Vulgatibacter sp.: one gene and its partner. The protein of the gene in region 2 binds, or shares a complex with, the protein of the main gene of each other region. Links are inferred from orthologs where the notes say so. Each region holds a gene or a part of one and is shown on either strand. Other genes may lie near its edges. The genes, in order: accD and accB.

What was found.
Region 1: the proteins of accB (region 2) and accD are in contact, whole or in part, in a solved structure (PDB 8UXZ), measured with the Escherichia coli proteins. The link is inferred for Vulgatibacter sp. from one-to-one orthologs.

What each region holds. Positions count from the first base shown.
Region 1 is NZ_JAWLCN010000002.1:797,680-811,969, forward strand. The notes cover bases 1-2,920. They hold accD (acetyl-CoA carboxylase, carboxyltransferase subunit beta), read right to left. Parts: upstream 1,927-2,920; coding sequence 1,075-1,926; downstream 1-1,074. Other genes in these bases: ACESMR_RS07295 (bifunctional folylpolyglutamate synthase/dihydrofolate synthase), read right to left, coding at 1-758; ACESMR_RS07300 (YkgJ family cysteine cluster protein), read right to left, coding at 755-1,054; ACESMR_RS07310 (Crp/Fnr family transcriptional regulator), read right to left, coding at 2,026-2,679; ACESMR_RS07315 (DHA2 family efflux MFS transporter permease subunit), read left to right, coding at 2,797-2,920. In the rest of the region: more of ACESMR_RS07315, read left to right, coding at 2,921-4,197; ACESMR_RS07320 (hypothetical protein), read left to right, coding at 4,257-4,865; ACESMR_RS07325 (hypothetical protein), read left to right, coding at 4,932-5,336; ACESMR_RS07330 (hypothetical protein), read right to left, coding at 5,352-5,636; ACESMR_RS07335 (zinc metalloprotease HtpX), read left to right, coding at 5,839-6,738; purM (phosphoribosylformylglycinamidine cyclo-ligase), read left to right, coding at 6,803-7,849; purN (phosphoribosylglycinamide formyltransferase), read left to right, coding at 7,883-8,533; ACESMR_RS07350 (hypothetical protein), read left to right, coding at 8,530-9,867; rpmB (50S ribosomal protein L28), read left to right, coding at 10,047-10,238; ACESMR_RS07360 (hypothetical protein), read left to right, coding at 10,456-10,878; ACESMR_RS07365 (DUF6178 family protein), read left to right, coding at 10,882-12,561; ACESMR_RS07370 (transposase), read left to right, coding at 12,796-13,521; ACESMR_RS07375 (protein kinase domain-containing protein), read right to left, coding at 13,550-14,290.
Region 2 is NZ_JAWLCN010000001.1:680,954-695,043, reverse strand. Bases 5,235-7,954 are described here. They hold accB (acetyl-CoA carboxylase biotin carboxyl carrier protein), read right to left. Parts: upstream 6,981-7,954; coding sequence 6,489-6,980; downstream 5,235-6,488. Other genes in these bases: efp (elongation factor P), read right to left, coding at 7,265-7,837; accC (acetyl-CoA carboxylase biotin carboxylase subunit), read right to left, coding at 5,235-6,469. Also shown: ACESMR_RS03175 (translocation/assembly module TamB domain-containing protein), read right to left, coding at 1-1,380; ACESMR_RS03170 (tetratricopeptide repeat protein), read right to left, coding at 1,609-4,728; more of accC, read right to left, coding at 5,099-5,234; ACESMR_RS03150 (roadblock/LC7 domain-containing protein), read right to left, coding at 7,955-8,311; ACESMR_RS03145 (hypothetical protein), read right to left, coding at 8,411-9,115; type IV pilus secretin PilQ, read right to left, coding at 9,135-11,330; ACESMR_RS03135 (pilus assembly protein PilP), read right to left, coding at 11,371-11,955; ACESMR_RS03130 (type 4a pilus biogenesis protein PilO), read right to left, coding at 11,955-12,563; ACESMR_RS03125 (PilN domain-containing protein), read right to left, coding at 12,586-13,137; type IV pilus assembly protein PilM, read right to left, coding at 13,171-14,090. UniProt on the Escherichia coli protein: This protein is a component of the acetyl coenzyme A carboxylase complex; first, biotin carboxylase catalyzes the carboxylation of the carrier protein and then the transcarboxylase transfers the carboxyl group to form malonyl-CoA.

The DNA of each region.
Region 1 (14,290 bases), on a different replicon or contig from region 2:
CCGCGCAGGCCCAGGGAGATTCCCTCGATCCGCCAGCTTCGCCCCTCGTATTCGAGACCATCCGCACCGGGCACGAGGGTGACGTCGCTGCCGACCGCGACCAGCGGCGCGCCCCGCTCCCCCGCCTCGCGGCGCAGCACCGCCGCCGCGGCGGGCGCCTGCGGCGCGCTGATCAAGGGCACGTCGGGCCGGGCGATCCCCGCCTTCTCCGCGGCGATCGCCTCGAGGGTGGGGCCGAGCCACTCGACGTGGTCGAGGCCGAGCCTGGTCACCACCGTCGCCCGCAGATCGGTGCCGGGCACGTTGGTGGCGTCGAGCCGCCCGCCCAGGCCCACCTCGAGCACCGCCACGTCGATCCCCGCCCGCGCGAAGTGGTCGAAGGCGAGGACGGTCATCGCCTCGAAGTAGCTGAGCGCATCGGGATGGCCCGCCTCGCGTGCAGGCACATAGGCGGCGCGGAGCCGCTCCACCGCCGCGTCGAGATCGGCCGCGGCGATCGGCGCCCCGTCCACGCGGATCCGCTCCCTGCAGGAGACGAGATGCGGGCTGGTGTAGAGCCCGACGCGAAGGCCCGCAGCCTGGAGCGCCCGCGCGAGAAAGGCGCAGGTCGAACCCTTGCCGTTGGTGCCGGCGACGAGGATCGCGGGGTAGCGGCCCTGCGGCATGCCGAGCGCGGTGCAGGCGGCGGCGACGCGCTCGAGGCCGAGGCGGATCGAGCTCTGCGGCAGCGCCGCGAGAAAGGCCTCCGCCGCGCTCACGCCACCACCTTGAGCCGCGCGCTGCGCATCGAGGTGACGCCGGCGGCGCGGTTGCGCGCTGCCTCCTCCTCGAAGCCGAAGGCCGCCAGGTAGCGGGCGACCCGCTCGTCGAGGGTCGGCGCCGCGATCTCCTCGCAGAGGCGATCGGCGGCGTAGTCCCTGCAGATCTGCGGGCGGTTCTCGTAGATGCCGCAGAGGTTCCCCTCGGTCAGGTGCGGGCAGCGCACGCCGAGGGGCTTGTCGAGAGCGGCGATGTCGGGTGCGACGCAGCAGGCGCCGCAGCAGGTGCACTCCATGCGGAACGCGCGCGCGGGCGTCAGCCGAGGAGGCCGATGATCCGCGAGAGCTGCTCCTTCATCTCGCGCCGGGCGACGATCTTGTCGATCATCCCGTGCTCGAGCAGGAATTCCGAGCGCTGGAAGCCCTCGGGGAGCTTCTGCCGGATGGTCTGCTCGATCACGCGGGGGCCCGCGAAGCCGATCAGCGCCTTGGGCTCGGCGAGGATCACGTCGCCCAGCCAGGAGAACGACGCCGCCACGCCGCCGGTGGTGGGGTGGAGCATCACGCTGACGTAGGGCTTGCCGATCTGGCGGAAGCGCGCGATCGCCGCGGAGGTCTTGCCCATCTGCATGAGGGAGAAGATGCCCTCCTGCATGCGGGCGCCGCCGGAGGCGGAGAAGACGATCGCCGGGCAGTTGCGGTCGATGGCGCGCTCGAAGACGCGGGTGACCTTCTCGCCCACGACCGAGCCCATCGACCCGCCCATGAAGGCGAAGTTGAAGGTGCCCACCGAGACGAGCTGCCCGTCGATGCGGCCGACGCCGGAGATGAACGCGTCCCGCTCGCCGATCGCCTTGAAGGTGGCCTTCGCGCGATCCTTGTACTTCTTCGAATCGCTGAACTGGAGCGGATCCTTCGGCGCGAGGCCGCGATCCATCTCCTCGAACGACCCCTCGTCGAGAACGAGCTCCAGCCGCCGGCGCGCCGGCAGCACCGCGTGATGACCACACACCAGGCAGACGTTGAAGTTCTTCTCGAACTCCTGCCGGTAGAGGATCTCGCCGCACCCCTCGCACTTCGCCCACAGCCCTTCCATCCGGCTGGGGCGGGTGCGCATGTCCACGGCGGGCGCGGCGACCTTGGGCTTCTCCTTGCGGAACCATGCCATAGGCGCGCGTCTCTACACCGTCTGGCGGGCGGGGGCAATCTGCGGCGCGTCAACCTACATGCTTTGCGAAGGGAGGGCGACGCGCCGCGTCAGGCGCCTTCAGGCCAGGCCGGCGTAGCGCTCGCGCTTCTCGAGGAAGTCGAGGAAGTCGTGGAGCTGCTCGGGCTTCGGCACCACGTAGCCCCCATCCGCAGGAAGGCAGATCCGGGCGCGGCCCATCTTGGCGAGGACGTCGTCGACCTGGTCCGGCTCGATCCCGAGGAGCGAGGGAAGCGTGGCCACGTTGACCTGCACGTGGGTCCCGTCGGGGCTCTGGCGTCCCTGGGTCGCGACCAGCCGCGCGAAGTGGTGGACCACCCGGCTCGAAGCGTCGCGGAGGAGGAGGTTCTCGATCTGCGCGTCCGCCTCGGCGAGCCGCTCGGCGAACTTCTTGATCAGCCGCACCGCGATCTCGACGTTGCTGCGGACCATCGCGTCGAAGGTCTTCGCGTCGATGACGAGCATCCGGGCCTCGGTGACCACCTCGGCGGAGGCGGTGCGCGGCCTGCTGGAGATGATCGACATCTCGCCGAAGAACTCGCCCGGCCCCAGGGTGGCCAAAAGCTTCTCCTTGCCCCGGGAGCGGCGGGTGATCCGGACCACGCCGGATTGGATGACGAACATCTCCCCGCCGGGCTCATCCTCGCGGAAGAGCACCGAACCTGCAGGAAAAACGCGGCCGTACCGCTGAAACAGCTGATCCTCGCCCGACATGTGACCCTCGCGTGGCGGCGTTTGCCCGGGGAGATTGCAGACGCTCCCTCCAAAGATCAACGTGGGGTGAATCCGATTGCATCGTTCCCGCGAAAAGGCTCGGCTCCTCGCCATCCAATGGACGACAAAGGCCACCCCCATCGCCACGTCGCCTTCGCCGCCGTGGCGGTGGGCACCTTCATGTCCACGCTGGACGCCAGCGTGGTCAACGTGGCGCTGCCGACCCTCGCCGACGAATTCGCTGCGGGTCTGGGGCTGGTGGAGTGGGTCGTCCTCGCCTACCTCCTCGCACTCGCGGGCCTATTGCTCAATGCCGGTCGGATCTCCGATCTGGTCGGCCGGGGCCGGGTCTACGCGGTGGGGCTGGGGATCTTCGCCCTCGCCAGCGCCGCCTGCGCCGCGGCCACCTCCCTCCCCTTCCTGGTCGGCGCCCGGGTGGTGCAGGGGATCGGCGGCGCGATGATGAACGCCGCCGGGCCGGCGATCCTGATCGAGGTCTTCCCGCTCTCGCAGCGCGGCCGGGTGCTGGGCTGGGTGGGCCTCGCGGTGAGCGCGGGCCTGGCAGCGGGGCCCGCCATCGGCGGCTTCGTCATCGACGCGCTCTCGTGGCGCTGGATCTTCCTGCCCAACGTGCCGCTCGCCGTGCTGGCGGCGGTGGTCGTCCTCCGGGCGGTGCCGGGGCGCGGGAGCAGCGGCACGAAGCGATTCGACGTGGCGGGATCGGTGCTCCTCGCCTTCTGCCTCGGCGCGCTCACCCTCGCCCTCTCCCTCGGCGGCCGGGAAGGCTTCCTCGCCCCTGCGGTCCTCGGGCTGGGCCTCGCCGCGCTCGTGTGCGGCATCGCCTTCGTGCAGGTCGAGCGGCGCCACCCGGCGCCGGTGATCGATCTCTCCCTCTTCCGCAACCGCGTCTTCACCGGCAGCGCCCTCGCCGGCCTGCTCGTCTTCATTACCGTCGGCGCGGTCAACCTGGTGATGCCCTTCTACCTGACCCAGGCGCAGGGGCTGGACACGCGCCAGATGGGCCTCGTGCTCACCGCGCTGCCGGTGACGCTGGCCCTCGTCTCGCCGATCTCCGGGGCGGCGGTGGATCGCAGCGGCTCCACCCGCTGGATCGCCACCACCGGCGCCCTCCTCGCCGCGGGGGCGCTCCTCGTGCTGGGGCTCGTGGCCGAGCGGACGGGGCCGCTGGGGATCGCCGCCTGCCTCGGCGGCATCGGCCTCGCGGTGGGCACGTTCCAGTCGCCGAACAACACGGCGCTGATGGGCTCGGTGCCCGCGGACCGCCTCGGCACCGCAGGCGGGCTCCTCGCCACCGTGCGCGTCACCGGCATGCTGGTCGGCAACGCCATCGGCGCCGCTGCCTTCGTGGCGGCTGGGGCCGAGCCGGCGAACGGCGCCGGCGCTGCGCACGGCATGCAGATCGCCGCGCTGCTCGGCGCCGGGGCGGGGCTGCTCGCTGCTGCCGCCTCGCTGGCACGTGGGCCGGCGGGTGTTCCGCGTTCATCGCCGCAGCGGTAGGCCGCCGTCCTCTCCCGCAGGGAAAATCGTGTACGATTCGAGTACACAGGGAGAAGACGATGCACTCGAGGTTCGTTGGCGCGGTGATTCTCGCGACCCTGGTCGCAGCCTGCGGAGGCGGCGACGACGAGGGCGCCGAGCACGCGTCCGGTGGTGCAGGCGGCGGAGGGAGTGGCGGCGGTGGCGAAGCTGCGACGCTCGATTGCGCCTGGCTTGCTGGCGACAACTGCTGGAAGGACACGGCGATGACGACCAGCGCCTGCGGGCCGAGCCACGGGGAGGTCGGCATCTTCGATGCGGAGCGCACCAGCTGCTCCTTCGCCGCAGGCACGAAGGTCGAGTTCGATGCGACGGTGCCCGGCAACGCTGTCGAGGTGGAAAGCTGGGCCTTCCGCGTACTCCATCCGAGCGACGCGCTCTGCGCGGACGTCGGGGCCAGCGCGACGGAGCTCGTCATCGAGACCGATCGCGGCACCTTCAGCTCGGCGCGGACCGGCGAGGCGCTCACCATCACCTGTCCCGACGGCACGCAGTTCCGAGCACCGGACTGGCGTGACTTGCAGCGCTGCGGAGGAGCAGCGGCGCTGCCCGGTTTCGTCGCCGGAGAGGCGAACGGGATCTCCTTCACCTGGAACGGTTCGACGGTCCCGCTGTGGATCTGCGAGTAGCGGTCGTCGAGAAGTTCGACCTTGCGCCCTCATCGAACGAAGGAGACACGTATGCTAGGCAGGCTGTTGCCTCTCATCCTCTTGCTCGTCTACGCGTGCGGCACCACGGCAGCAGAAGGAGAGGCAGAGGCAGAAGCAGAAGCGCGTGACGACTGCTTCCCACTGCCGGCGGAGGTCCCCGGACCATACGGCGCCGAGACCTTCTGTGTCCCGGAGGGCTGGCAGCAGTCGATGGTGTGTTGGAGCGCGCCGTCGCTGCTGGACGAGCTTTGTACCGAGCCCTGGACGACGATCACCGACCGCGAATACGTGCACGTCTGTGTTGCCCTCGCCGAGGGCGGTGAGCCGAAGGGCGAGCCGACGATGGGCTGCGGTATCGCGGACGGCGAATGCTTCCGCGCGCGGATCGACAATCCACCCTGTTGTAGCGGCGTGGCGTACGGCGACTCGCATGTCGCCCGATGTCCGTAGGCGCGAGGCCGCAGCTCAGCGCGGGAGCTGCTGCCGGGCGCGCTCGATCGTCTCGCGGCAGCTCGCGTCGCACTCCGGAAACGCCCCGAGGAGCCGGGCTGCCTCCTGGCAATTGCTCGGCGATTCCACCGGCGGCTCCGAGGCGCAGAGCTCCCGGAACCTGCCGAGCTCCTTTGCATAGAGCTGCGCCCGCCGCTCCGGATCCATCTGCAGCAGCGCCTGCTCGTCGCGGGTGTTGCGGAAGAAGACCAGGACGGCCACCGCCACGACGACCACCAGGGCGATCGACCCGACGATCACCTTCCCGCTCGTGCCACGCTCGCTTGCTCTCTCGTTCATTGGGTCGCGGGGCAAGGCGACGCGCCCCGCCCTTCTCCTTTCGCCGCTCTGTTCGCACCTGCAGCGCCTGCAGGCAACAGGCGCGAAGCCGAATCCGCACCGCGCCGGTCGCCGTGCGATCGGCGCGCCCCGTCCCCATCGATAGGGGATGGCGACGCGAACGATGGAATGGAGCGGTGCGCGCCGCGGTGGCAGGGGGCCGAGCCGCGGCCTGGCCAATTGGCTGAAGACCGGCGTGCTCCTCGCCGGGATGACGGCCCTGGTGCTGGTGATCGGGCAGCTCCTCGGCGGCTCGCAGGGCCTGCTCCTCGCCGCGATCTTCGCCCTGGTGATGAACGGCGTCTCCTATTGGTTCAGCGACAAGATCGCGCTCAAGGCCTACCGGGCGCAGCCGCTGCCCCGGGAGCAGGCCCCCGAGATCCACGAGATGGTCGAGCGCCTCGCCCGCAAGGCGGAGATCCCGGCGCCGCCGATCTACCTGGTGGAGAGCCCGGCGCCGAACGCCTTCGCCACCGGCCGCAACCCCGAGCACGCGGCGGTGGCGGTGACCACGGGGATCCTGCGCCTCCTCGATCGCCGGGAGCTCGAGGGGGTGCTGGCCCACGAGCTCTCCCACGTGAAGAACCGTGACACCCTCGTCTCCACCGTGGCGGCGACGCTCGCCGGCATGATCGTCTCGCTGGCGGCGATCGTGCGCTGGGGCGCGATCCTCGGCGCCGGCAGGGACGAGCGGCAGGGCGGCGGCCTCTACCTGCTGGCGATGGCGATCGTGGCCCCCTTCGCCGCGATGCTGCTCCAGTTCGCGGTCTCGCGCTCGCGCGAATACGGCGCCGACGGCTCCGGCGGCGCCCTCACCGGCGACCCCGACGCGCTGGCCGACGCGCTCCAGAAGCTGGAGAACGGCGCCCGCCGCTTCCCCGACGATCGCCACCCGGCCACCGCCTCGCTCTGGATGGTCAACCCGCTCTCGCGCCGGGGCCTCAACGCCCTCTTCTCCACCCACCCGCCCACCGAGGAGCGGGTGGCGCGGCTGCGGACGACAGGCCGGGGCGCCTGGCGGTGACGGCGTCCCTTGAATCCCCCTCGCCCCTCTGCTAACAGCCGCCGCCTTCCCGCCTGGAGGGCACATGGCCATCACCTACAAGGACAGCGGCGTCGACATCGAAGAGGGCGATCGCCTGGTCGAGCGGATCAAGCCCGCCGCGAAGCGCACCATGCGCCCCGAGGTGATGGCGGGGATCGGCGGCTTCGCCAGCCTCGTCGCCCTCCCCACCGGCTACCGCGAGCCCATCCTCGTCTCGGGCACCGACGGCGTGGGCACCAAGCTCAAAGTCGCCTTCCTCGCCAACCGCCACGACACCATCGGCCAGGATCTGGTGGCCATGTGCGTCAACGACGTGGCCTGCACCGGCGCCGAGGCGCTCTTCTTCCTCGACTACTTCGGCACCGGCAAGCTCTCCTCCGACCAGGCTGCCGACGTGGTCACCGGCATCGCCATGGGCTGCGAGCTCGCCGGCGCTGCGTTGGTGGGCGGCGAGACCGCGGAGCTCCCGGGCTTCTACGCACCGGGCGAGTACGACCTCGCCGGCTTCTGCGTCGGCATCGTGGAGAAGAGCGAGCTGGTCGACGGCAAGCGCGTCACGCCTGGCGACGTGGTCATCGGCCTGCCCTCCTCCGGCCTCCACTCCAACGGCTACTCGCTCGCCCGCAAGGTGCTGCTCGAGCACGAGGGCCGCTCGCTGGACGAGCAGCCGGCGGAGCTCGGCGGCAGGACGCTGGGCGAGGTGCTCCTCGCCCCCACGAAGATCTACGTGAAGGACGCCCTCGCCCTGCGCAAGGCCGGCGTCGACGTGCGCGCGATGAGCCACATCACCGGCGGCGGCCTCCCGGGCAACCTGCCCCGCACCCTCCCCGACGGCACGAAGGCGACGCTGGACGCCCGCACCTGGGAGATCCCGGCGATCTTCGGCCTCATCCGCCAGGGCGGCGACGTGCCCTGGGACGACATGCTCCAGACCTTCAACCTCGGCATCGGCTTCACCGTGGTGGTGCCCGCAGGCGACGAGGCCAAGGCGCTCGAGCTCCTGCAGGACCGCGGCATCGACGCCCGCCGGATCGGCGTGATCGAGCAGGGCGAAGGCGAGGCCACCTGCGACGTCCTGCACATCGCGTGAGCAAGCGCCCCGAGCAGTGGTAGGGTGCGCCCCATGTTGCGCGTCGGCGTCCTCGCCTCCGGAAGCGGAACCAACCTCGCCGCGCTGATCGACTCGATCGGCGCCGGCGCGGTCCGCGCCGAAATCGCCGTGGTGATCTGCAACGTGCCCGGCGCCCTCGCCCTGCAGCGCGCGGAGGCGGCAGGCATCCCCACCGTCTGCATCCCGCACCGGACCCACGCCTCGCGCGAGGCCTTCGACGCCGAGGTGTCGGCGGCGCTGGAGAAGCACGGGGTGGAGCTGGTGGTCCTCGCCGGCTTCATGCGGATCCTGAGCGCCGCCTTCGTGCGCAGCTGGCACGGGCGCCTGCTCAACGTCCATCCCTCGCTGCTCCCCGCCTTCCCCGGCGTCGCCTCGCACAAGCAGGCGCTCGATGCCGGCGCACGGATCACCGGCTGCACCGTCCACCTCGTCGACGAGGGGACGGACACCGGCCCGATCGTCGCCCAGGTCGCGGTGCCGATCCTCGCAACCGACGACGAAACGAGCCTCCACGCGCGGATCCAGCGGCAGGAGCACCGGCTCCTCCCCTGGGTGGTCGGCCTCTTCGCCGAAGGGCGCGTCCGCCTCGAGGGGCGGCGCGTCCACCTCGAGCTGCCGCCCGGGGATCCCGACGCCTTCCTCCAGGTACCGGCGCGCGCATGAGTGCCAGGCCCACCCAGCTCTACGACGTGGCGGTCCTCGGCGGCGCGCTCCCCGGCGTGGTGGCGGCGGCGCTCCTCGCGCAGCGGGGGCTGCGCGTGCTCCACGTGGCGCCCACCGCTCCCGGCAGCTACGAGTCGGGCGGCTTCCGCCTGCCCCTCGCGCCGGAGCTCCTCCCGGCGACGAAGATCCTGCCGGCGCTCCGCGAGAGCCTCGACGAGCTCAGCCTCGCCGCGGTGGTGAACCGCTCGCTCCAGCCCATCTCCGCCCAGGTCGTGCTGCCCAGGGCCCGCCTCGAGCTCCGCGAGGAGCGCGAGCTGCAGCGGGCCTTCGGCGGCGAGGCCGCCGGTGTGGCCGGCGCCCTCGCCCGCCTCGCCGCCTCGGTGGAGGAGTTCGCCCCGGCGGTGGGCGGCCCGCTCCTCCCCCAGGGCCTCGGGGAGCGCTTCGCCTCCTGGCGCCACCGCCGCTCCAATCGCACGCTCCTCGAGGCGCCCCTCGTCCTCGACGGCGCCGGGCCGATGGAGGCGGCGCTCCTCGCCCTCCACCACTTCACCGCAGCGGACGCCTCGCCGCCCAACGCGGTGGCCTTCGCCCGCGCCACCGCGCCGCTGCTCCACGGTTTCCACCGGCTCCCCGAGGGCGGCCTCGCCGCGCATCTGGTGGGCCATGTCCGCGCCCGCCGCGGCGACGCCCTGGTGGCGAAGGTCGACGAGATCGCCCTGGAAGGCAGCCGCTTCGCCGGCCTGCAGATCAAGGGCGAGCTCTGGCGCGCCCGCACCCTTATCGCGGCGCTACCTGCGAGCGAGCTCGTCGCGCTGCTCCCGGAGAGCCGCAGGCGCGACAAGCTCGCGGCCCAGGCGGAAGCTGCGACCGCGACGCCCCTCCACCTCCGCTCGATCGTGCTCGCGGCGCAAGGTCTGCCGCCGGGCCTCGGCCCCCTCGCCGTGGTCGCTGGATTCGGCGGCGGCGAGGTGCTCCTCGAGCAGCGCCCCGCCCTGCGGAGCGACGGCAAGGAGGATCCCTCGCTGCAGATCCTCACCGCCCTCTCCACCGCTGGGGGCGACGCCCTCGAGGCGATCCTCGAGGAGGTCCTCCCCTTCCACCGGCGCCACGTCCGCCACGAGGCGACGCCGCCCAGCCACCCCGCCCGCTACGAGCTGGCGGGCGAGCGCCCCTTCGGCTTCGAGGGCGTCTCGCCCCGCACGGCGCTTCCCGGGGTGCTCCTCGGCGGGCCGGAGCTGCTGCCGGGCCTCGGCCTCGAAGGGGCATTTCTCGCGGGCAGGCGCCTCGCGCAGGCGATCCAGGCGATCACGGGCCGCGAGAAAAAGAGCGTTTGATCCATGTTTCGCCGGGGTTTCCGAGGGAATCCCCCGAAATTCGGCAGCGTTTCTTCACAGCGCTTGATCGATACGATTTTTCTGTTACCTTCCGCGCCTTCCTGAAGCCCCCCGGGTGACTGGGTGGGCGTGATGATTTCCGGGCCGCCGGGATGGCGTCCCGATGTATGGAGTCTGAGATGGCGCGCCGTTGTGAGATCTGCGACAAGGGTCCGCTCGTAGGAAACAACGTTTCCCACGCGAACAACAAGAGCAAGCGCCGGTCGCTGCCGAACCTCCAGCGGGTGAAGGCGAACGTCGGCGGCCGCCCGATGCGTGTGCGTATCTGCACCCGCTGCCTGAAGGCGAACAAGATCGAGAAGGCCGGCTGAGCCGGTTCACGGTTTTTGGCGCCACCTTTCGTGGGCGGCGCGAGACCGTTGGGCGGGCCGGGAGGCCATTCGGGGCCAGAGACCGCGGGGTGACGTCGGGTCGCCTCGTCCCCGTACCTCCCGCCCGTCCTTTTTCTTCGCGAGCAATCGCCAACCTTCGGCCGGTCGTGGTCGGGCAAGCGCCCGCCGCCTCCGGCCGCTGGTCGTTGGTGCGTCGATGATCCCGATCCGCTCGTCCCTCGTTCTCCTCCTGCTCGCCGCCGGCTGCGGCGTGAGCGAGGACGACGAAGGTTCCCTCGGCCCGGAACCGAACGGGCCGCCGGTCTGCGATCTCGCAGCCACCGCCCGCACCCTGGTGAGCGAGGCGGCGCCCTGCCCGCCCGAACGCTGCGTGATCGATTCGGAAGCGGGCACCACCACCTGCCAGGGCCTGGCGGTGGAACAGGGCGGCCAGGCCTGTACCAGCTTCGTCGTCGCCGGCGACGCCTGCGGCGAGGTCTGCGCGCCGCCGACGTGCAGCCTCCGTGCGGACGGTCTCGTCGCCTGCGCGCCGGGCTGCAGCGCCGACCGCACCACCTGCTTCGCCGTTGCCGAAGGGGCCTGCCCGGCCCCGACCCTACGGCGAAATTCCGAGAGGTAGACCGTGGCCGAAAACACCTCGCTGCTCTCCCGCCAGTGGATGCGGGCGGAGCGGGCCGCCCTCGCCCGGGCCCGCGGCAAGAAGAAGCTCGACGTCGTCTACGACGCGGCCGATCCGCAGGGTCTGGTGCGCTCCCTTCCCGCCGAGGACCTGTACTTCGCGGTGCAGGAGATCGGGAAGAGCGACGCGGGCCCGCTGGTGCAGCTCGCCTCCCCCGAGCAGTTCCGCGCCTTCGTCGATCTCGACGCCTGGAAGGGTGACACCCTCGACACCAGCGAGCTGCTCCTCTGGGTGCGCCTCGCCCGCGGCGAGGACGACGACGCCTACCGCGAGAAGCTCGCCGTGCTCGACATCGAGGTGCTCGAGCTGCTCTTGCGCGGCATCGTCCAGATCTTCGATCTCGAGGAGGAGGGGGAGCCCGGCGACGACGTCGACGGCACCATCGAGCGCACGGTCGAGGGCCGCTTCATGCTCGTCTACAACGAGGAGGGCGTGGAGTACGCCGCCGCCCGCCGCGTGATCCAGGAGCTCTACGCCGACGATCCCTTCAAGGCGGCGCGGATGCTCTACGCCGTGCGCTGGGAGCTGGAGAGCGAGCTCTCCGAGACCGCCTACCGCTGGCGCAACGCCCGCATGGCGGACCTCGGCTTCCCCTCGCCCGAGGAGGCGGTGTCGCTCTACGCGCGGCTCGATCGCAAGCAGGCGCTGCCGCCGCCGGGCGGCGCGCCGGCGAGTGCCCCGGGCTTCTTCCTCGCCGAGTTCGAGCGCGGATCCCTCCTCGACCGCGCGATGGGCCTCGTCCCCGACGACGCGCGCGACGCCCTGCAGCTGCAGATCCTCGCGGTGCTCAATGCCGCCATCGTCGCCGACCGGATCGACGTGAGCGATCTCGACGCGGTCCACGAGCAGGTCCGCGCGGTGCGCGAGACGCTGGCGCTCGGCCTCGCCGATCTCGCCGGCGGCGAGGATCCGGTGCAGGCCTCCGCCCTGCTCGCCACCGTGGCGCCGAAGAAGATCTTCCAGGCAGGCTTCACCCGCACGCTGGAGCTGAAGTGGCGGGCGGAGAAGATGGTGAAGGCCCTGCCGATCCGGCTGCCCGGTGCGGTGCTGCCGCTGCCCGAGATGCCGGATGCGGAGGCCCTCGCCGCGCTGCTGCGGCGGCGGCCCCGCTACCATGGCGGCCTCGACGGGCCTGCGGCGCCGCAGCGGGAGCGTCCCTTCGCGACCCTCGCCGATCTCCAGCGCGGATGCGCCGCCCTCGAGCGGATCGAGGCGGTGGCACAGGGCTTCGCGCAGGCGGGGCTGCAGACCGACGCCGCCGCCCCCCACGTCGTCGCCGCCTGGGGCGAGGCGGGCCTGGCCCGGGTGCGATGGGGCGAGCTCTTCGCTACCGCCGCGGCGCGGGAGGCGATCGGCCTGCCCTGGGCCTTCGAGCCGCTCCCGGCGGCCCGCCTCGGCGACGCGCTGCGCGCGATCTTCGACGAGGACGGGAGGCTCCTGCCTGCGTTCCGCAGCACGGCGCTCGAGCGCTGGCAGGAGCGCACCGGCGGCGGCGACGCCCCGCGCTTCTTCGCCGACGCGGCGCTGGCGCGCCTCGAAGGCGAGCTGGGCCCGCAGGTGAATGCGGAGGGCTTCGACGCGGTGGAGGCGCGGTTCGCTGCGCCGCTGATCGTGCCGGGCTGAGCGGGGCGCGGGGGCGAAACGAGCGCCGCCGGCCGGTGTGCCGGCGGCGGAGCCGCCGAAAGCTGCCGACCGGCACCCGGCAGGGCGGAGTCGTCTCATGCCGCTGGGCCGCGTGTCGATGGGCCGATTCGTCCTCCATCTTGCCGGTTCGCCCCCCGATTGCTGACCCAGCCGGGGTCTATTCGTAGATCGAGCGGTATGGGATTCTATGCCTATTCAACCGTGGGGGCGGTGATGGCACGGATGCTCGGAGCGAAGCGGCGGCGGAGCCGGAAGAAGGGCCAGCAGGACCTTCCGCTGAAGAAACGCTTCACGCATGGCGGGGAGCGGGAGGGCGCGGGGCGCAAGCGCGTCGCACCGCGGCCGCAGGTGAAGCACCGCCGCCGTCCCGTGCTCGGCGAGGACCACCCCGTGCTCGTCACCTGGCGGGTGCTCGACCACGTCTGGAGCATGCAGTCGAAGCGGAGCTTCCGCGTGCTCCTCCGCGCCTTCCGTCCTGCGGTCGCGCGCTTCGGCGCGCGGATCACGCACTTCTCGGTGCAGGGCAACCACCTCCATCTCATCGTCGAGGCGAACGGGACGCAGGCGCTCTCGAGCGCGATGCAGGGCCTCGGCGTGCGGATCGCGCGCGGGCTCAACCGGCTGATGGGCCGCGCCGGCAAGGTCTTCGCCGATCGCTTCCACGCACACGCACTTGGCTCGCCGACTGAGGCCCGCAACGCGATCGACTACGTCCTCGGCAACACGCGCATCCACGCCGAGCGGCAGGGGCGCACAGTCGCGCGCTACGTGGATCGCTTCGCCGTCTCGCACGAGCAGCTCGGCGACGAGACGGCGTGGTGGCGGACCTTCGACGACGGCAGTCCACCGGTGACCGCGCCGGCCAGCTGGCTCCTCGAGAAGGGTTGGCGGCGGGCACGCCCGAAGAAGACGGCGCCAGCGTTCGCCTTTCCGGCGTGACGGGAGGACACCGCCGCATCGCGCGACCTCAATCGCCCCGGAGCTGCGCCACGGCCTGGTCGATCACCTGATCGAGGTTGCAGGCCCACTCGGGATGTTTCGTCCCGCGCACCTGCAGCAGCGGCTCAACCGCCCGCGGGTCGCCGAGCTTCGCCAGCTCCCGCGCCGCGCGCATGCGCGTGCCGCAGGAGCCTGCGTGCTGGGCGTCGAGGAGGTAGACCTCGACCCAGTCGATCCGGCTGCCGTGGCCGAGCTTCTCCAGCGTCCGCGCCGCGTGCCAGCGCTCCCAGTAGCGGATCGAGCGCGTCGCCTCGAGGAGCGCCCGCTCCATCGCCGCGGTGCGGTGCTCGATCACCAGCGAGCGGTCCGCCTCCCTGCGATCGAGGGTGCGCACCGCGGCCCTGGCGACGCCCTCGACCCTGGCGAGATCCGGCTCGCGCTCCAGCGCCTTGCCCAGCGCCGCGTAGGCCTCGTCCAGCTGCCCGGCGAAGGCGAGGGCCCTGCCCCGGTAGGCCAATGCCTGGGGATCGGTGGGCTCCTTCGCGAGCCACGCCTCGGCGATGGTCTTCGCCTCGTCGACGCGGCCAGCGGCGAGAGCCTCCTCGAGCGTGTCGGCATGCCCGCGGGGAACGAGGGCCCAGGCTGCCGCGCCGCCGCCGGCGACGAGGGCCAGCACGACCAGCACGAGCGCGGGGATCCTGCGGGCGCCAGCCAGGGCGCGAGCGCCGGCGCTCAGGCCCGGCTGCGCCACCTTGAGCATCATCGGCGG
Region 2 (14,090 bases):
GCTGTTGAAGAGGAGCTCGGTGCCCTTGCCGTAGGTGGCCCGCGCCGGATCGAGGGAGATGCCGGCGGGGGTGAGCCGCACCTTCGTGTCGAGGGTGGCGGTGCTCGGGATCTCGACGATGGTGCGGCCGCCGCTCTGGTGCCAGGGGACGTTGCGGACGCGGAAGCCGTTGATGAAGAGGAGGCTGTGGCCCTGGAGCACGAGGCCGCCGGCGAGCTGGCCCTCGAGGTGGTGCTCCGAGTCGATCGTCATCTGCACCGGCGTGTTCTTCACCGGCAGGCGCGCGAGGAGCTCCTCGAATTTGAGCTGCTCGGTGCGCACGTCGACGCGGGCCGGGAGGTTCTCCTCGAGGAGGATCTCGCCGGTGACGATCGCCTTGCCTGCGCCGACCGGCCAGGTGAGCGCGTCCAGGCTGATGCGCTTCTCCGCCAGGGCGGCGGAGGCCTGGAGGTCGATGTCGCCGAGGTCGAATTCCTCGAAGGCGACGTCGCGGAGGTCGATCGCGGCGGCGAGCTTCGGGCCTGCGGCCCTGCCCTTCGCCGTGGCGCGGATCGTCGCGGCGCCCGCCACGTTCTCCATCCCCGGGGCGAAGGCGGCGGCCAGGGTGGGCAGCGCCGCCTCGATCGTCGCCTCGAGGGCGAGTTCCGGCTGGCAGAGGTTGGCGAGGCTGCCGCGCACCGACGCGGTGGTGCCGGCGCCCTCGAGGTCGAGGCTGCGGACGCCGAGCCGCTCGAGATCGGTGTCGAGGCGGACCTCGGCCTGCAGCGCGTCCACCGGGATCCGGGTCTCGCCGGTGGTGAAGGAGGCGCCGGTGAGGGCGAGCTTCGCGTCGTAGCTGCGGCGGGTGCGCTGCACCTCGAGCCCCAGCTGCTCCACCACCGCCGCCGAGCCGTCCGGGAGGACGAGGTTGGCGCTGGCGTCGCGGATCTCGAGCTCGTCCACGTGCACGCGGCGGAGGATGTCGAGGCAGCCCTCGTTTGCCGGCTCGTCGTCGTCGGGGGCGTCGTCCTCGCCCGGGCGCAGGGTGAGGTCCAGCACCGGCTCGTCGATCTCCACCCGCTCGATGCCGAGGCTGCGGCCGAAGGCGAGGGGCGCCAGGTCGACGAGCAGGCGCCTGGCCGAGAAGACCGGGCGCTCGTCCGTGCCGCCGCCGACGCGGATCCCCTCCACCACCAGCGTCGAGGCGAGCGGCTCCAGCTCGCAGCGCTCGAGGGCGACCTCCTGCCCGAGGAGGCGGGTGAGGACGCCTGCCGCCGTGGTGCAGAGCTGGTTGCCCGCCCAGCTCGTGCGCAACACGAGCGAGACGGCAGCCATTGCGGCGCCGACGAGGAGCAGGAAGCGGAGGGCCCAGCGGCTCTTCAAGGCGTTGCGGCGGACCACGGCGGGCGGTCCAGGCCCCTCCTGGGAGCAGTCGGATGGTGCATGCCCCTCGTTCGACGGAGCGGGCTCGGAGAGATTCTCGGGCCCTTGCGCCGAACGCTATCGCCCTGCAGGTGCGACAGGGGGGCCGGCGGTGCCAACACGCGAGCGCATCCGATGATGCCCGGGCGGGAGGGACGCGCCGCCCGGCGGTCCAGGGGCGTGGCGGCGCTGCGATCCATCGGGCTCCTAGCGGCTACCGGCCCTGCGGGCTGCGAGGTCCACCGGCGGCGGCGGCTCGATCTGCCTGGGCACCGCCCCTGCCGCCACCAGCCGCGCGATCTCCGCCTTCACGTTGCGGAAGGCGCCGTCGATTCGCGCGACGCGGCCGAAGGCGGCGAGGGCTTCATTCAACTGGCCGGCAGCCTCGTACGCCTGCGCGATCTCGAAGTGAAGCGCCTTCTCCGTCTCCGGCTGGAGGCCCGGCACCTCGAGCCCCTTCTCGAAGGCCGCCACCGCGCGCTCGTGCTGCCCGAGCATGCCGTGGCAGATGCCGATCATCGTGGCGCAGTCCACCGCGCGGGGCTCACCCTCGCAGCCGGAGAGGGCGAGCTCGAAGGTGTCGACGGCGTCGGAGAGGAGCCCCATCTCCTTGTAGGCGATGGCGAGGTTGTAGTGGGTGTCCACGTCCTCGGGGCGGACGGTGCGGGCGACCCCGGCCTTGAACTCCTCGAGGACGTCCTCGGCCTTGTACTGGAAGGACTCCACCGCGGCGAGGGGCTCGTCCTCGCCGAGCTCCTCGGCGAGGGCTGCGCCGAGATCGAAGAGCTCCTCTTTTTCGGCGAGGAGCGGCGGCGGCGTGAGCGAGCCCTGCGCGAGGGCGTCGTCCAGGGCCGGCGTGCCGGTGAAGGTCTGCGGCGGGGCGGCGCGATCGAAGACCGTGGCCTCGGCGCCGGGGGTCTGGTCCAGCTCCGCCTCCTGCTCGCGCCTGCGCGCGGCGATCTCGGCGAGGCGGTCAGCGGCCTGCTGGTGGCCGGGGACCCGGCGATCCACCGCGCGGAAGAGCTCCTCCGCTTCGTCGAGGAAGCCCTGCTGCAGGTAGAACTCGGCCTCGTCCAGCTCGGTGACGATCGAGGAGAGCTCGCGGTCGCCCACGCGCCAGGGGTTGGCGGGGTTCTGCCGCGGGCGCGCGGACGGCTCAGGGGCGAGGCCCGGCTCCGCCGGCCAGGAGGAGAGGCCGGGGGTGTGCACGCCGTCGTGGCCCTCGTGCCGCGCCGTGATCGCGTCGACGTCGATCTCGTCGGTGGGGCCGTCGTGCTGTGGTGCGAAGGGCGTGAGCTCCGCGTCGTGGGCCAGCGTGGTCGAGCCGGCGACGGAGAGGAGCGCGAGCTCGGTGCGGCCCTCGGCGTCGCCGAGGTCCGGCGCGGCGCGGGTGACGTCGTCGTCGAGGGCGTCGCCCGAATCGAGGACGAGATCGATGGTCTGCTCGGGGCCGACGACCTCGACGTCGATCGTCGATTCGTCCGCGGGGCCGTGGGAGCGCTCGTCGCGGGCGAGGAGCGCCAGCGCCGCCTCGTGCCGCTCGATGGCCGAGCGGGTGGCGAGGGGCTCGTCTTCGGGCGCCTGCAGGAGCGGTTCGTCGACCACGTCGTCCGCAGGGGCGCCGGCCAGGGCGAAGAGCGCGTCCTCGTTCACCGGGGCGAAGGCGGGGACGGCGCCGGCCTCGAGGAGCACCTGCTCCTCGCCGCCGTCGATGGGCAGGAGGAGCGGCTCGTCCGCGAGGGGGAGGCCGTTCTCGCCGTATTCCGCGCCGGTGGCGAGGATGAGGTCGTCGTCGATCTCCTGCACCGGGACGGCGGAGGCGTAGATCGGCCCGAGGTTCACCACCTCGGCGTGCGTCGGCGCGAGGGAGCGGAGCTCCTCGAAATGCGGGCGGCCGCGCTCGATCTCGCCGTTGCGGACGCAGAGGCGGGCGAGCGCCGCGAGGGAGGTGAGGAGGCCTGCGGGATCGCGGCCGCGGAGGAGCGTGACCGCCTTCTCGTGGGCGGGGACGCACTCGGGATCGAGGGCGAAGATCCGCTGGAGGTGGAGCCGGGCCTTGTCGGAGAGGCCGTACTTCACGAAGACGTCGGTCTCGGTGAGGAGCTTGGCCAGCGGCGAGGTGGCGCCGACGGCGCTCGTCTGCGAGGGCTCGGGCCGGGAGCCTGCGGGCCAGGAGAGCTCGCGGGGGGCGGAGCCTTCGAGGCGGCGGGGCTGGGAGGGCTCGGCGCGGGGCACGTCGACGCGGCGGGGCTGCGAGGGCTCGGCGCGGGGCACCACCGGCACGCGACCAGCTGCCGTCGGCCAGGAGCCGGACGGCGGCGGAGGTGGCGGTGTGGCGGGCTGCAGCGGTGCAGCGGAGACCTCGAGGCGCGGCGGGGCTGCTGGGCGCTGCGTCGGGGCCGTTGGGGCCGTCGGGGGCGCGACCGGCGGGGCCGAGGGGCCGCCGCCCAGCGCCCTGCGGGCCTCCGGATCGTCCGGCGCCGTCTCGAGGACCTTGCGCCAGGCAGCCTGCTCGTCGGCGCCGCGGCCGCGCTCGCGGTGGACCCGGGCGAGCTCCTTGTAGACCGACGCGGCCTTCGCCCGCTGGCCCACGCCGACGAAGGCGCGGGCGAGCAGGTCGAGGGTCTCGGTGTTCTTCGGATCCGCCTGGAAGCAGATCTGCAGCCGCTCCAGCGCGCGGCGCATGTCGTTCTTCGCTACGTAGGCGTGGGCCAGCTCGCGGCCCAGATCCTGGTCCTTCGGATCGAGCTGGACGATGCGCTCGCCGACGCGGAGGTAGTCCTCGATCCGGCTCGAGCCGCGGAGCTTCTCCGCAGCGCTGCGCAGCTCCTTGAGCGCGTCGGCGGACTTGTCCGTCTTCGCGAGGAGGTCCGCGAGGCGCAGGCGGAGCGCGACGTTCTCCGGCTCCATCGAGATGATGCGCCGGACGATCTCCGCCGATTCCCTCGGATCGCCCGACTTCTCGTAGTGGGCGGCGGCGGCCTGGAGCTGCGCCATCGCGTCCGACATCAGGCCGAGCTGCTGGTAGAGCTCGGCGAGGCGCAAGATCACGTCCACGCGGCCGGGCGCGAGCTTGAGCACCTGCTTGTAGACCGCCACCGCCTTCAGGAAGAAGCCGTCCGTGGCGTAGGTCTTCGCCACGTCGAGCAGCGTCGAGGCCGCGGCGTCGTTGTCGCCCTTCTTCTGCTGGAGCTCGCCGATCTTGAGGAGCGAACGGACGTCCCGCGGGTCCTTCTCGAGGATCCGGCGGTACTCCGCGATGGCCTTGTCGTATTGGCCCTTTTGGACGAACTTCGTCGCTACCTGGGTGATCTTCGTCTTGTCCATCGGCGATCGGAGTCCCGTCCTGCCGAAGACTGCGAGGCGAGGCACGCCGCCGCGAACCGCTTGCCAGGGGTACCCCCTACCCCATCCGGCCGGGGGACCAGATTCGGCAACGGTTTCAAAGGCTTGGGCGCGCCCTTGAGCAGCGGCGGCAGGCTGGAAGCGTAAGGGAAGGGTTTTGCGCCGTCAAGGCAAGTCGGGCGGGCCAATCCGGACCCTGCGTGCGGGTCGAAGGCAGCCGCCCAATCTTCCCGGTGTAGGTGCGCCTTGCTACAGGCGGTGCGGCGCGCCGTGGGCCGGGTGGAAACGAGAGCGGCCGGTCCGTTCCCGCTGGGGGACGGCCGGCCGCTTCGTTGGCCCTTGGCTCGTTGGCTCAGGGCGTCTCTTCGATCGGCTTGCGGGAAGCGTGCTGCTGGATCCGCTCGACGATGCGGGTGTCGTAGTTGCCCTCGAGGAACTCCGGCCAGGCGAGCACCTGTTTGTGGAAGGCGGCGTTCGTCTTGATGCCTTCGACCACGAGCTCGTTCAGGGCGCGGCGGCCCCGATCGATCGCCTCGTTGCGATCGCGGCCGGTGCAGATGAGCTTGGCGATCAGCGAGTCGTAGTAGGGCTGCACCTTGTACTGCTCGTAGGCCAGCGTGTCGAAGCGCACGCCGTACCCGCCCGGCGTGTGGAAGCCGGTGATCCGGCCCGGCGACGGGGCGAAGGTGACCGGATCCTCGGCGTTGATGCGGAACTCGATCGCATGGCCGCGGAACTCGATCTCCTTCTGGGTGCGCCCGAGCTTCTCGCCGGCGGCGAGGCGGATCTGCTCCTTGAGGAGATCGATCCCCGTCACCTGCTCCGTGACCGGGTGCTCCACCTGGATGCGGGTGTTCATCTCCATGAAGAAGAAGTCACCGTGCTCATCCATCAGGAACTCGATGGTGCCCACGTTGTTGTACTTGATGCGCTTCATCGCCTTCACGGCGACTTCGCCCATCTTCTCGCGCATCTTCTGGGTGAGCGCCGGCGAGGTGGCCTCTTCGATCAGCTTCTGGTGGCGGCGCTGCACCGAGCACTCGCGCTCACCGAAGTGCACCACGTTGCCGTGCTCGTCCGCGACGATCTGGATCTCGATGTGCCGCGGCTTCTCGACGTAGCGCTCGATGTACATCGAGCCGTCGCCGAACGCCGCCACCGCTTCCGCGGAGGCGGTGTTGAACGCCTGGGCCACCATGCCCGGCTCGCGGACGATCTTCATGCCGCGGCCGCCGCCGCCGGCAGCTGCCTTGAGGATGACGGGGAAGCCGATCTTCTTCGCCATCTCCACGGCTTCGTTGGCGTCCTTGAGCGCCTGCTTGCTGCCCGGGAGCAGCGGCAGGCCCGCCTCGGTGGCGGCCTCGCGGGCGCGGACCTTGTTGCCCATCAGCCGGATGATCTCCGGCCTGGGTCCGATCCAGGCGAGGCCGCAGTTCTGCACCACCTCGGCGAACTCGGCGTTCTCCGAGAGGAAGCCGTAGCCGGGGTGGATCGCGTCGGCGCCCGAGATCTCCGCGGCGGAGAGCACCGCGGGGACGTTCAGGTAGCTCTCCTTCGAGGAAGGAGGGCCGATGCAGATCGCCTGGTCGGCGAAGCGCACGTGCAGCGACTCGGCGTCCGCGGTCGAGTGGACCGCCACCGTCTCGATGCCGAGCTCGTGGCAGGCGCGGATCACGCGAAGCGCGATCTCGCCGCGGTTCGCGATCAGGACCTTCTTGAACACGGGTGGTCCCCTTGGCCTTTTACGCGGGCTCGATGCGGAAGAGCGGCTCGCCGAACTCCACCGGCTGGCCGTTCTGGACGAAGCACTCGGCCACCTTGCCGGCGACCTCCGACTCGATCTCGTTCATCAGCTTCATCGCCTCGACGATGCAGAGCGCCTGGCCCTTGCGCACCGACTGGCCGATGTCGACGAACGGCGGGGCGTCCGGCGAGGGCGAGCGGTAGAAGGTGCCGACGAAGGGCGAGGTGACGATGATGCCGGGCGCAGCGGGCTTCTCTGCGGCGGCGGGGGCGCCGGGGGCAGCGGCCATGCCGGGGCTCGAGGGCATCGAGCCGGCGGAAGGCGCGGGCATCGGCGTCGCCATCTGCATCGTGGGCGCAGCGACGTGGGTGTAGATCGGCTCGTGGCCACGGCGGATGAGGAGGCGCTCCTCGCCGTTTTTGTAGTCGAAGCGGGTGATCTCCGTGCCTTCCAGCGCGGCGACGATCGCTTTGAGCTTTTCGACGTCCAAGGTCCCCTCCTGCGGAGACGCGGCCTCGTGGCGCGGGGGCGCCGGCCGGCAGTCGTTACAGGGCGCGCATTCTACGGAGGGACGCCGTGGGCGCCAGCGTTTTGTTGCGCAAACCGCAGCCGCGGCGCGGGGTTAGGGGACGCGGTGCGTCATTCTTGGCGTGCGCTTTGCGGGCGGGAGCGCTGCAGGAGGGCGGGAGCTTGCGGGCGGGAGGAACGACGAAGGGCGGAGCCGCTCGGGGTGCGAGCAGGTCCGCCCTTCTCTCTTCCAGCGTCGGCTTCTGATCAGCCGGTGACGCGGGTGAGGTACTGGCCGGAGCGGGTGTCGATCTTGATCGTCTCGCCCTCTTCGATGAAGAGCGGCACGTTGACCACGAAGCCCGTCTCCAGGGTCGCAGGCTTCATCGCGCCGGTGACCGTGTCGCCCTTCATGCCCGGGTCGCACTTGACGATCTTGAGGTCCATCGAGTTCGGCACCGAGACGCCGATCGCCTTGCCCCGGTAGAAGAGGATCTGGACGTCGGTGTTCTCCTTCATGAAGTTCTTCGCGTCGCCCAGGTTCTCCTCGGGAACGAAGGTCTGCTCGAAGGTCTTCTGCTCCATGAAGTGGTAGTCGCTGCCCTCCTTGTAGAGGAACTGCATCGACTTCTCCTCGATGTCGGGCTTCACGAACTTGTCGCCGGAGCGGAAGTTCTTCTCGAGGGTGTTGCCGTTCAGCAGCGACTTGTACTTGGTCCGCACGAAGGCCGCGCCCTTGCCCGGCTTCACGTGCTGGAACTCGACGATTTCGTACGGATGATCGTCGATCTCGATCTTGAGACCGTTCCGGAACGCGCTGGTATCGATGATGTCGGCCATCTGAGCCTCTCGTGCGGGGAGCCTTTGGCGGCTTCCTCGGATCTACAGGGCCGGCCCCGCGGGATGCGCGGTGGGCCGGCCGGTTGACTGCCGGGCAGGATTGAGCCCTTTACCCGATCAAAACTCGTTTTGCAGCCTGGGAGCGTTAACGCGGAGCAGGTAGCGACCTTTCCCGTGGTTCCCGTCCGGCGTCATCGCCAGGACGAGGAAGTACTCGGGGTTGATCGGGCGTAGGAGCGTGGTGAGGCGGTCGGTGCCCACCGAGAGCTCGTTCACCTTGCCGGTCTGGAGGATCTCGGCGGCCTGCTTCACGTGGGAGAGGATGCCGCCGTACTCGACCAGCAGCGCCTCGAGGTCCACGCTGGGCGCAGCTGGCGTCACGGTGTCGATGGCGATGCCGTCGAAGCCCATCACGCTGGCAGCGACCGCACCCTCGACTGCGCACACCTCTTCGAGGCTCTCGCGAAACCCCATCCAGGCTCCCTCCCGGCGCCAAACGCGGGCGCAAGCTACAGAACCGCCCGGCGCCGCGTCAAGCAGCCCGGGCGGTGGTGGGTACGGCGTGTGGTGCGATCAGCCGCCGGTCGGAGCCTCGGGCTCCTCGCAGGTGAAGCCGTCGGGCTGGACGAAGGAGCAGCCCGTGGGGATCCAGCCGGCGGGGCAGCCCACGACCTGGTTGCAGATCGAGACGGTGTAGTCGATCTCGTTCGACTCGATGTCGCTGCCGTCGCCCATCACGCCGGCAGCCTGCATCGTGACGATCAGGTCGGCGCAGTCACCCGGGTTCGGGATGGGCGAAGCGACACCGTTCGCGCCGTCGATCATCAGCTGCGCCATCGCCTGGTCGAAGGGAGCGACCGACTTGTAGAGCTCAGCCGAGCTGTCGATCACGATGCCGGTGGGGATCGTGCGCTTCGCCGGGAGGAAGGACCACGCACCCTTGTTCTGGTAGCGGATGCGAACCTCGGTGAGCTGGATCCAGTTGGTGTCCTGGCGCTCCTCCCACTCCTCGTCGCTAGCGGTCGACTGCATCGAGTTGTGGATGCGCATCCAGGTGAAGAATTCGCCGCCACCCTGGGCAGACGCCCCGGCGTCGAACGTGCCGCCGGTGCTCATAATGTCGGTGTTGAACGTGCAGCCGTCCGCCTCCAGCTTGATGCTGTGGAAGCCCTCGATGGTCATCGAGGGGCTGCTGTCGACGCCGCAGGCCGCAAGGCCGAGGGTCGCCGCGATGAAGCCGGCGAGCGCCGTACCGATACGAATCAGGTTCTTCCGCATTGCAGACTCCGTACGGGACTCAGTTGCCGACGACGACCGAGGCGTCACGGTTCACGATGGTCGGCGAGATGAAGATGAGCAGCTCGGTGCGATCGTCGACCACGTTGCGGCTCTTGAAGAGCCACCCAAGGATCGGGATGTCGCCGAAGAAGGGGACCTGGGCGAGGTTCTCGGCGGTCTTGCGGGTGTAGATGCCACCGATGACCGTAGTGTCGCCGTCCTTCACGAGCACCTCGGTCTCGGCCTCGCGCTTGGTGATCGAAGGCTGACCGTTGGCGCCGGTGAGGGTGTCGTTCGGCTGGTTGTTGGTCGCCTTGATCTTGAGGAGCACCGAGCCGTCCGAGGTCACGTGCGGCGTAACCTTCAGCTCGAGCTTCGCCTCGACGAAGACCGTGTTCACGCCGGCAGCGGAGACCTGGGAGAAGGGGATCGAGATGCCCTGCCCGATGATCGCTTCCTTGTTGTCGAGCGTGGTGACCTTCGGAGCGGAAACCGTCTTCAGGACACCTTCGGTTTCGAGCGCTGTGAGCCGCATGTTGAGCATCGCGGCGCTGCCTGCAGAGCCGAAGGAGAAGCCGATGCCGCCACCCTGGTTCTCGGCGATCGCAGCGGGGAGGCTGACGGCCCAGTTCGGCTGGGTCGGCACGCCGAAGCCACCGCCGAACGCCCCAGGCACACCGCCGCGGGCCGAAGCCTCCGCCGGGAAGGCGAGGCCCGTGCTGTTGCCCAGCGCGGAGCTAGCCGTGAGGTTTCCACCCCACTGGATGCCGACATCGCGGCTGAAGTTCGAGGAGGCCTCGACGATGCGGGCCGAGATGAGCACCTGCGGCGTCTGGGTATCGAGGGTGCGCACCAGACTCTCGGCACGGCCGAGGGTGTCCTGGATATCGCGGACGATGAGTGTGTTGGTCCGGTCGTCGATCGTCACCGAGCCGCGCTTCGTGAGCAGATCCTGGACCTTGGCTTCGACGTCCTTCGCGAGAGCGTAATTTACCGGGATGATCCGAACCTTGAGTGGCTCGGAGTTCTCCCGGGCTTCGGCAGCCTTGGCAGCGGCATCACGCTCCGCCGCAAGTTGCTGCATCGGCGCGATGCGAATGATGTTGCCGGTGGTCTCCTTGCCGAGCCCCTTGGTCTTGAGCACCAGGTCGAGAGCCTGGTCCCAGGGCACGTTGCGAAGCCGAACGGTGATCTTGCCCTTCACGTCGTCCGAAACGACGATGTTCCGCTTCGACACCTCCGCAATCACGCGGAGCAGATTGTGGATGTCGATATCCTTGAACTCGAAGGAGACGCGGCGGCCGGTGTACTGTCCCTTGCTCGCCTGCCCAACCTGCGCCGCAGCGGCGGTCACCGGCGCGCTGCGAATCACGCTACCCGACTCGTCGATCACTTCGGCGAGGGCGCTCGCATCGAACGACCAGCTGAGCTTCGAGCCCTGAACCGAGACCTTGTCCTCGGCAGCCTGCGCGAGGGAGACCACCACCTTCACCGAGCCATCGCGGGCGTCGACGAAAGAGGAGACTGTGCGCACCGGGCCGTTGAACGCGGCGGTGTCGAGGGAGCGCACCAGCTCCGCGGGGAGCGTCGCCCCCTTCACGGTGAGCACGGCGGTGTTGGCATCGGGACGGGTGACCTCGTAGCCGGCGAGCTTCGAGAGCTCGACGCCGACCACCTGCGAGGCCCCCTCTCCCGCAAACGCCACGTCCCGGACCACGACACGGCCGGCCTTCGGCGCCTCGGCAGGGGCTACGGCCACCGCCGCTCCCTCGAACCGAACCGCGAGCCCATTCGCCGTGCGGTCGATCCGATACTTCGGCATCGGCGCATCGGCAGCGGCGTCGATGACCACACGGACCTTGCCCTCGTGCTCGCCGTAGCGGACGCCGCGGATCGAGCCTGCACCGAGCGACTTGCCCGAACGTGGCGCAATCTTCACGCCATGCAGGTCGAGGGCGAGGCGCGGCGGATTCGCCAGCTCCACCAGCTCGTAAGTACCGACTCCGCCATCGGCGACGAGGTCGATCCGCGTGCCGCCGCCGACCGAACGCACCTTCGCATCCACCAGCCGCTGGGCAGGCCTCGCAGCCGTGCCCTCCCGCAGCTCCTGGACGACCACGTTCGGGTCCAGCGCGCCTGCAGCACCGGCTCCGGCCGCGAGCAGCAGCACCGCCGCGCCGACGGCAGCTCCCACCTTGTTGAAGACCTGGCTCATCCGAAAGCTCCCGTTTCCAACCTGCGCGCCGTGCCGAAGCTCAGCGGCCGTCCGCCATGCTGAGATCGATCAGTTCGTTGCTCGGCTTGTCCCGAGTGCCATCCTGCGAGCGGAGCGGCATCTCGGTCTGCACCGGAAGAATCTGGCCCTGCTTGTTGCGCAGCAGCTCCGTCACCACCACCCGGTCCCGGCGGATGTCGGAGATGCGGCCGCTGCGCTTGCCGACGTGGCTGCCCCGCCGGACCATGTGCCCGCGCCCGTCCGGATCCTCGACCATCGCCAGCGGGCTGGCCACGCCGGAGACCACAGCGACGAGGCGCAGCTGGTCGAGCTCGAACTGGCAGAGCAGCCCGCACTTCGCGTCGACGTTCTGCTGCGGCTCGACCGGCTCGAAGGAGTCGAAGAAGGACCGGAAGGGATCCCGCTTGCCGATGGGGGTATAAACGTACTCAGCCACGATCGGCGCCTGCTCACCCGCAGCAGCCGCCTCGGCAGCGACTGCGGGCTCCGCCGCCTTGGCCTTCGCAGCAGGGGCCGCGGGCTTCGGCGGGGCCTTCGGCGCGTCCTCGCATCCAGCGAGCGCGATGGCGCCGAGCGTCACGGCGAGAAAATCGAGCCTCCGCATCACTTCGCTCCCTTGGGCTTCGCCGGCGGCGCCATCTCTTCCGGCTTGAGGAAGCGGAAGGTCGTCGCCTGGAACTCGGCAGCGAGCACCATCTTCTCGTTGCGCTTGGTCGGCTGCGCGAACTTGATGTCTGTGACGTTGACGATGCGCTTGAGCTTGCCAACCGAGTCGAAGAAGACCGCGACTTCGTGATAGTTGCCCGCGACCTTCATCTTCACTGGGATCCGGGCGAAGAACTGCTCCTTGCTCTCGGGCTGCGGCTCGACCGCCGTGATCTCGAGGCCGGCCTTCACGCCGACGTCGTTCATCTGGCGGAGCAGCTCGTCGATCGCCTTGTCCTGCGGGAGCTCCTGCAGCGCCGCCTCGAGCTTCTGCTCGAGGAGCTCCTTCTGCCGCCGGTACTCGTTGAGGTTGTCGGCGATCTGCTGCTTGTCGATGAAGTCGCCCTCGAGCTTCTTGCGCTGCTCCTCCGTCCGCTCGATCTGCATCTCGAGATCGTCGGTGAAGAGGTACCAGTTGAGGCCGGTGGTCACCGCGGCAATGAGCACCACGATGCCGATCTTCGTGCCCCAGGGCGCCTTGGCAATCTTGTCGATCAGCTGCTCCATGGAATCCTCGTGCTGCAGCCGATCAGGCCGAATAATTGATGGCGCAGGAGAGCTCGAACTGGATCACCCGCGAGCCGGCATCGCGGTCGTCGACCTGGCTCGCCCGCTTCAGCGACGGCTCCTTGAAGAAGGCGTTCTTTTTGAGCTCCCGCATGAAATCCGCCAGGTCCTCGTTGGTGATGGCGGCGCCGCGCAGCGTGAGCGTGCCACCCTTCTCATCGACCTCGCGGAGCCAGACGCGGTCGGGCATCAGCGTGGCGAGAGCATCGAGCATCTTCACCGGACCGGTGCGCCCCTTGCGCAGGCGATCCAGGACCGCGAGCTTCGCCTCGAGATCCGCCTGGTCCTTCTTGATGTTCGTGATTTCGCCGATGATCTGGTCGAGCTGTTTGATCTCCGCCTGCAGCTTGGTGACCGCCTGCTTCTTCTCGGTAAGGGTCGAGTCGAGGCTCGAGTACCAGAAGTAGTTGCCGCCCAGCACCGCGAGCACGCAACCGGCGAGGATGGCGAGCTGCTTCTGGCCCGCTTCCTTCTTCTTTGCCTGCCGGACGGGGAGGAGGTTGATCCGAATCATGCGCAGCCTCGCTGGCGTGAGCCTTGGCGACCGTTATTTGTCGTGGGGCTTGCGAAGGCCCAATCCAACCGCAACCGCTGCCATCGGAGCGACTTCCAGAATGTACTTGGGGTCGAAGCGACGGTGATCGATCTCGATGTTGCGGAAGGGGTTGAGAATTTCGACCGGAACACCGCAGCGCTGCGCGATGGTGCGCTGCAGCGCGGGGATGCGGGCCGTACCGCCGGAGAGGAGCACGCGGCTGATTCGGCCATCGGCAGCGGTAGCCGCGTAGAAGTCGAGGGACCGCTGGATCTCTCCGGCCATCTGCTCGGCGACGCCCTGGATCACCCGTTCGACCTCCTGGGGAACCACCGCGTCCGCGTCACCACCTGCGCTGCCACCGACCTTCAGCGCCTCCGCCTCGTCATGCGAGACGTTGAGCTGCTTCTGGATCTCTTCGGTGAAGAGGTTGCCGCCCAACGTGATGTCGCGAGTGAAGGAAGTGATGCCGTTGGCCAGGATGTTGATGTTGACCACCGAGGCGCCGGCGTTGATCAGCACGACCGTTTCGCCAGGTGGGATCCCGTAGGCGGTCTCGTAGGCGTTCTGCACCGCGAAGGCGTCGACATCCACGATCGTTGGAGTAAGGCCCGCCTCGGCGATCACCGACGTGTAGTCGTTGATCATGTCCTTCTTCACCGCGACAAGAAGGACGTCCATCACCCCGTCCGCCTCGTCACCCGGCGGCGTGAGGATCTGGGTGTCGATGTTCACGTCTTTGATATCGAACGGGATGTATTGCTCGGCTTCGAAGGCAATTGCCTCATCCAGCTGCTCCTGGCTCATCACCGGCAGCTGGATCTTCTTGATGATCACCGAGTGGCCTGCAACGCCAAGCGCCACTTCCTTGTGCTTGATTTTCTGGGCGGCGACCAGCTCCTGGATCGCCTGCACGATGGCAGTCGAGTTCA